Regions from separate parts of the Halomonas aestuarii genome, predicted to be linked through region 1. Evidence: predicted binding sites of a transcription regulator. Region 1 holds the regulator's gene; the other holds the start of a gene.
What was found. Region 1 encodes sigma-54, which starts transcription at its own class of promoters, with help from an activator protein. Its sites were predicted from a motif close to TGGCACNNNNNTTGCTNT; they were not measured.

Region 1 (3,406 bases):
GTCCACCGGCTCAGCCAGCTTGAGGAAGCCAGCGATGGGGGCCTTGCAGTGCGGGTTCCGGGCATGGGGAATGGCGACCCCGTTGCCGATGCCGGTGCTGCCCAGCCGCTCCCGGCCGATCAGTCGGCTGAAGACCTCCTGGCTGTCGAGGCTGGGCGTGTTTTGGGCGATGAAGGTGCTGAAGAACTCCAGCACCCGCTTCTTGCTTCCCCCCGGCACATCGAAGAGGGTGCGCTCGGGGGGCAGGATGGCGTCCAGTGTCATGACGGGATCAGCGAGCGCCGGCGCCCTGGGCGCGGGCCTGTGCCTTTTCCTTGTGCTTCACCAGCTGACGGTCGAGCTTGTCGGCCAGGGCATCGATGGCGGCATACATGTCACTCTCCATGGCTTCGGCATGGAGGTCAGCACCGGCGGCATGCAGGGTGCAGGCGGCCTGCTGGCGTTCCTTCTCCACGGAGAGGGTGACCTGCACATTGGTGATGTTGTCGTAGTGACGCTCGACGCGGGTCAGTTTTTCCTGCACATAGTCACGCAGTGCGTCGGTCAGTTCCACATGATGGCCGGTGATGTTGACTTGCATGACACGCTCCTTGCTCTTGCGGGGTGTGGCTCGATTGTAACCCTTTTTGCCGTCCTGCATACCCCTTCGCCCCGGGGGATTGGAGCTCCCCGTGAACGGCGTCATTTCAATCGCTTGCGTTCGGGTCAATAGGCGGCAGGAGGGCGCTTGAGGGCGTCGCGGGGGATCGTTCAACGCAACCGCTTGCGCTCGCTGGAGGAGGGGATGCCCATCGCCTCGCGATATTTCGCCACCGTGCGGCGCGCGACGCTGATGCCGGCTTCCTCGAGCAGCGCGACCAGCCGGCTGTCGGAAAGCGGCTTGCGCGGGGGCTCGTCCTGGATCAGCTTGCGGATCCGGGCGCGGATGGCGGTGCTGGAGTGGGCGTCGCCCTCGCCGTTGCCGCCCCCCACCTGGCTGGAGAAGAAGTACTTGAGCTCGAACATGCCGCGCGGGGTATGGATGAACTTCTGGGTGGTGACCCGCGAGATCGTCGATTCATGCATCTCCACGACCTGGGCGATATCGGCCAGGATCAGCGGCTTCATGGCCTCCTCGCCATGCTCCAGGAAGTCGATCTGTCGCACCATGATCTCGCGGCCCACCCGCAGCAGCGTGTCGTTGCGGCTGGAGAGGCTCTTCATCAGCCAGCGCGCTTCCTGCAGGTGGTCCTTGAGGAACTGGTTGTCGTCGCTCTTGTCGGCGCGTCGGATCAGGGCGGCGTAGTCGGGCTGGATGCGCAGGCGCGGCATGGCCTCGGGATTGAGTTCCACCTGCCACCCCTCGCGGGTATGACGCGCGACGAGGTCGGGGATCACGTAGTCGCTGTCGCTCTCGGTGAAGGCGCTGCCGGGGCGAGGATCCAGCGAGCGCACCAGGTCGATCACCGTGTCGAGGGCCGCGTCGTCGAGGCCGAGCCGGCGCTTGAGCAGGCGGCGGTCGTCGCCCGCGAGCGCCTCGAGGAACTGGCGAACCAGGCGGCGGGCCTGGGGCAGCAGGGGCGTGTCATCGGGCAGGGTGGCCAGCTGCAGCAGCAGGCACTCGCGCAGGTCCCGGGCGAAGACGCCGGTGGGCTCGAACTGCTGGAGGCGCAGGAGCACCTGCTCGACTTCCCGGCTCCTCAGGCCCGCGAGGCCTTGGGTCCTCAAGCCGTCCCGGATCTCTTCCAGGGGCTGGGTGAGATAGCCGTCGCCGTTGATGCTGTCGATCAGGCTCTCGGCGATGCGCATCTGGCGCTCGTCGAGGTCGGTCATGGCCAGCTGCCAGGCCAGGTGGCCCTGCAGGCTCTGGCCCGACGCCTGGCGTTCGAAGTCGGGGCCCTCGCCGCTGCCGCCGGCGGGGGCGGTGCCGAGGTCCTGGTAGGTGTCGGACCAGTCGCTATCGGTGGTGAGTTCCTCGGGGATCTCGCTGGCCCAGTCGTCGTCGGGCGTCTCGCTCACCGCCTGTTCGCCGAACTCGTCCTCGACGTCCAGCAGGGGGTTGGACTCCAGCGCCTGCTGGATCTCCTGGCGAAGGTCCAGGGTCGAGAGCTGCAGCAGGGCGATGGCCTGCTGCAGCTGGGGCGTCATGGTCAGCTGGGTGCCGACGCGAAGCTGCAGGGAAGCCTTCATGGCCATGAGAGGAGTTCCCCCGGCGTGCCGAAAACCCCTACCCTAGCCCCTGCCCGAGGGGGTTGCAACCTGATAATTTGCAACAATCGTGCCATCCGCAATCTTCATGCCGTCGGGATATAACGACAGGTATATCAGGTGATTGCAATCAGAGGCGGAAGTCCTCGCCCAGGTAGACCTCCCGCACGCGCTGGTTGGACAGGATCGCCTCGGCATTGCCCTCGGCGATGATCCGGCCGTCGCCCACGATGTAGGCGGTATCGCAGATGTCCAGGGTGTCGCGGACATTGTGGTCGGTGATCAGCACGCCGATGTCGCGGGCCTTGAGCTGGCGGATGATGCCCTTGATCTCGCCCACCGAGATGGGGTCGACGCCGGCGAAGGGCTCGTCGAGGAGGATGAAGGCGGGCTCGGTCGCCAGCGCCCGGGCGATTTCCACGCGTCGCCGTTCGCCCCCGGAGAGGCTCATGCCAAGGTTGTCGCGGATATGCGTCACGTGGAAGTCCTCGAGGAGTTCCTCGAGCCGGGCCTGGCGGCCCTGGCGGTCGAGGTCGCGGCGTGTCTCGAGGATCGCCATGATGTTGTCGGCGACCGACAGCTTGCGGAAGATCGAGGCCTCTTGGGGCAGGTAGCCGATGCCGGCCCGGGCCCGTTCATGCATGGCGGCCGTCGAGAGGTCGAGGTCGTCGATGTGCACCTCGCCGGCATCGGCGCGAACCAGGCCGACGATCATGTAGAAGGAGGTGGTCTTGCCGGCCCCGTTGGGGCCGAGCAGGCCGACGATCCGGCCCTGCTCGATGGAGACGCTGATGTCCTGCACCACGCGACGACGCTTGTAGCTCTTGGCCAGGTGCCGGGCGCTCAGGGTCTTCATCACTGGCCGTCCTGCTGTTCGGGCTCGAGGGTCATCCGCACGCGCTGGCGCTCCTGGACGCCCTCGGCCTCGGAGCGGGCCTGGACGACGCGGCGGTCGAGGAAGTATTCGAGGTACCCCCCGTCGAAGGTGTCGCCGTCCTTGTGCAGCTCGGCGCGGTCGATCAGCTCGATGCGGCGATCGGCGACGTGGTAGACGACGGTGCGGCCCCAACCGCGGACCAGGGGCTCGTCCGGGGCGGGCTTCTGCTCGATGTAGGCACGTTCGCCGGTGGCGGTAGCGCGGCTGAGCTCGCCCTCGTCGTTGCGCACGATCTCCACCCGGTCGCCGGTCAGCTGCATGCTGCCCTGGCGGATCTCCACG
Region 2 (3,406 bases), 220 kb from region 1:
TCCGGATCGGCGCTCTCGTTGAGGGTCAGCGAGGCCGAGGTGTGCAGCAGCTGCAGGTGCACGAGCCCCACCCGGCAGTCCAAGAGCCGCGGCAGGCCGGCGACGACCTCGTCGGTGACCCGGTGAAAGCCCCGCGAGCGGGGCGACAGGACGATCTCGCGCTGGTCCCACATGGTGGTCGTTGTCTCCCGTCATCGAACAGGCCTCCAGCATAGGGAAGGCCGGGGCGACATTCATCCCCCGGCCCGTTGCTCGATCAGTCCCAGGCGTTGGCCCCGATGCGGTGCACGCTGACGTCGGCGCCGTTGAACTCCTCCTCCTCGCTCAGGCGCAGGCCGGTGATCATGGCGATGGCGCCATAGACCAGCAGGCCACCGACCACGGCCACCAGCACCCCGGCCAGCGAGCCGATGAGCTGGGAGGCGAGGCTGACGCCGCCGAGGCCGCCCAGCCCAGCCTGGCCGAAGATACCCGCGGCGATGCCGCCCCAGACGCCGCAGACGCCATGCAGCGGCCAGACGCCGAGCACGTCATCCAGGCGCTCGATCCGATCCTGGGCCCACTCGAAGAGGTAGACGAAGATGGCTGCGGCCACGCCGCCGGTGACCAGGGCGCCGACGGGGTGCATCAGGTCGGAGCCGGCACAGACCGCCACCAGGCCGGCCAGGGGGCCGTTGTGGATGAAGCCCGGGTCCTTCCTGCCGAGCACCATCGAGATGACGATGCCGCCGACCATCGCCATCAGGCTGTTCACCGCGACCAGGCCGCTGATGCCGTCGAGGGTCTGGGCCGACATGACGTTGAAGCCGAACCAGCCGATGGTCAGGATCCAGGCGCCGAGGGCCAGGAAGGGGATGTTGGAGGGGGCGAAGGCCACGACCCGACCGTTGCGATAGCGCCCGTTGCGAGCGCCCAGCAGCAGCAGGGCCATCAGCGCCACCCAGCCGCCCACGGCATGCACCACCACGGAGCCGGCGAAGTCGTGGAAGCCTGCACCGAAACGATGCGCCAGCCACTCCTGGATGCCGAAGTTGCCGTTCCAGACGATGCCCTCGAAGAACGGATAGACGAATCCGACGATCAGCGCGGAGGCGACCAGCATCGGGTAGAAGCGGGCCCGCTCGGCGATGCCGCCCGAGACGATGGCCGGGATCGCCGCGGCGAAGGTCATCAGGAAGAAGAACTTGACCAGCTCGTAGCCATTGCCGGCGGTCAGCTCGCTGGCGCTGTGCAGGAAGTGGGTGTCGTAGGCGACGAGGTAGCCGACGAAGAAGTAGGCGATGGCGGAGACGCCGAAGTCGGTCATGATCTTGACCAGGGCATTGACCTGGTTCTTGTGGCGTACCGTGCCGACCTCGAGGAAGGCGAAGCCGGCATGCATGGCGAGGACCATGATGGCGCCAATCAGGATGAAGAGCGTGTTGGCGCTCTGGGTCAGGGTCTGGACTGCACTCGTGATATCCACGTCGGTGATCTCTCCGGATGCGTTGGTCGCCCCCTCGGGGCCTCTGGGACTTGTAGGACCTCCCTGCGATGCAAGAGATGTTCCATGTTGGCGCATCCGGATGGAAGCCAGGGGGTTGGAGGCTTCCCGATGGTGCATATAGCCGAGGAGGGCGCACGGCCGCCATGGGTATGCACACATATGGTGCTCAAGGGGGCTTCGATGCACTGCTTCGGTGAAGAGGTCGCCCGTGGAGGGCCCCGGCGTCGATGGTCGGGGTCAGGCTGGGGTTCCCGTGCGGCGCCGTTCCCCCTCAGGGGGTGGAGCGATCCGCCTCCGGTGGCGCGTCGCTCTCCTTGCTGCCGGCGGGGCGGCGGGCCATCACGGTGATCTCCACGTGGGCGCCGCCCTAGAGGCGGGGCGACTGGGTGCAGGTGCGCGCCGGGTAGCGATGGGCCTCGAAGAACTCGGCGTAGGCGGCGTCCATGTCGCGGATCAGGTCGAGGTCGGTGATGTGCACGTCGACCCTTACCACGTCGGCCATGTCGCAGCCGACGGAGGCCAGCATGCGCTGGAGGCTGCGCATCACCAGGCGGGTCTCTGCCTGCATGTCGCCGATCACGGTCTCGCCGCCCTGGATATCCTCGACGGTCAGCCCCGAGAGGAAGATGTAGTCGTCGTCGATCACCAGATGGCTGCCGGGGAAGAGCGGAAGGGGGAGGGTGGCGACGTTGTGGTAGGTCGGCATGGGGGACTCCGTCTGCGGTGATGGCCTGTCCAGAGTCTAGCCAGTGGCCTGCGCCCCGCCCCGCCAGGTGGTGGGCGGCGGGCCCTCGGCATGGTATCTCTGGGTCCTGCCCCGTTCACTGCCCGGAGCCGGCCCATGACCCCAGCCCCCGAGATCCGTCCCGCCGCGACCCTCGCCCTGGTGCGCGACGGCGACCGGGGGCTGGAGGTCCTGCTGTTGCAGCGCACCTGGCAGGCGGCCTTCCTGCCCGGCTATTTCGTCTTCCCCGGCGGGGCCGTGGACCCCCAGGACCCGGACCTGCGGGCCTGTGCCTCGGGACGCGGCGACGCCGCCGTCAGCCAGACCCTGAGCCTCGATGAGGGCGGGGCCGACTACATGATCGCGGCCCTGAGGGAGTGCCTCGAGGAGGCGGGCCTGCTGCTGGCCGTGGATGACCAGGGGCAACTGCCGGCGGGCGATCACCCCATCCTCACGGCCGGTCGGGAGGCGCTGCGGCGCGGGCAGGCGAGCTTTCGCGCCCTGTGCGAGCAGCATGGCCTTGGCCTGCCGCTGGACCGGCTGGCCTACCTCGGTCACTGGGTCACGCCCCGGGGGGCGCCGCGGCGCTTCGACACGCGCTTCTTTGTCGCCCTGGCGCCGCCGGGCCAGCAGGCGGCGCACGACGGCAGCGAGACCATCGCCCATGCCTGGCTGACGCCGGCCCGGGCCCTGGCGGATCACCGGACCGGCCGCTTGCCGCTGGGGTATCCCACCCTCCGCACCCTGCGCATCCTCGCCGACTTCCCCACCGGCGAGGCGCTGATGCGCCATGCCCATGCCAACCCGCCGACCCCGAGGCCCAGCCGTCCCTGGCCGGCTCGCAAGGGGGGAACCGCCTGGCAGGTCGAGCCGGATGCCCCGGCCTATGCGGAGGTGAGCCGTCTCGATCCCGGCCGGCAGGGGATGGCCAGTGCCGAGATCTTGCCCGGCAGGGCGGTGAGGCTGGCGCCGGGCGTCACCCGGGTCACCGCGGCCAACCCGGGCGTGATGACGGGGCCGGGGACCAACAGCTACCTGCTCGGCGATGGCGACGACCACGTGGTGATCGACCCCGGTCCCGAGCTGCCCGAACACCAGGAGCGTCTGCTGGCGCTCGCCGGGAGGCGAATCTCACGGATTCTGGTCACCCATACCCATCGCGACCACTCCCCGGGCGCGGCCCTGCTGAGCGCACG

Region 2: the regulator sigma-54 is predicted to act here: its motif matches at 1,533-1,550, upstream of BOX17_RS00940 (ammonium transporter).

What each region holds. Positions count from the first base shown of each region.
Region 1 is NZ_CP018139.1:426,166-429,571, reverse strand. It holds gene ptsN (PTS IIA-like nitrogen regulatory protein PtsN) at 1-264, opposite strand, end outside; gene hpf (ribosome hibernation-promoting factor, HPF/YfiA family) at 272-580, opposite strand; gene BOX17_RS01950 (RNA polymerase factor sigma-54) at 751-2,175, opposite strand; gene lptB (LPS export ABC transporter ATP-binding protein) at 2,318-3,043, opposite strand; gene lptA (lipopolysaccharide transport periplasmic protein LptA) at 3,043-3,406, opposite strand, start outside.
Region 2 is NZ_CP018139.1:205,764-209,169, reverse strand. It holds gene BOX17_RS00945 (secondary thiamine-phosphate synthase enzyme YjbQ) at 1-173, opposite strand, end outside; gene BOX17_RS00940 (ammonium transporter) at 257-1,465, opposite strand; gene BOX17_RS00935 (RidA family protein) at 1,854-2,192, opposite strand; gene BOX17_RS17090 (MBL fold metallo-hydrolase) at 2,328-3,406, shown strand, end outside.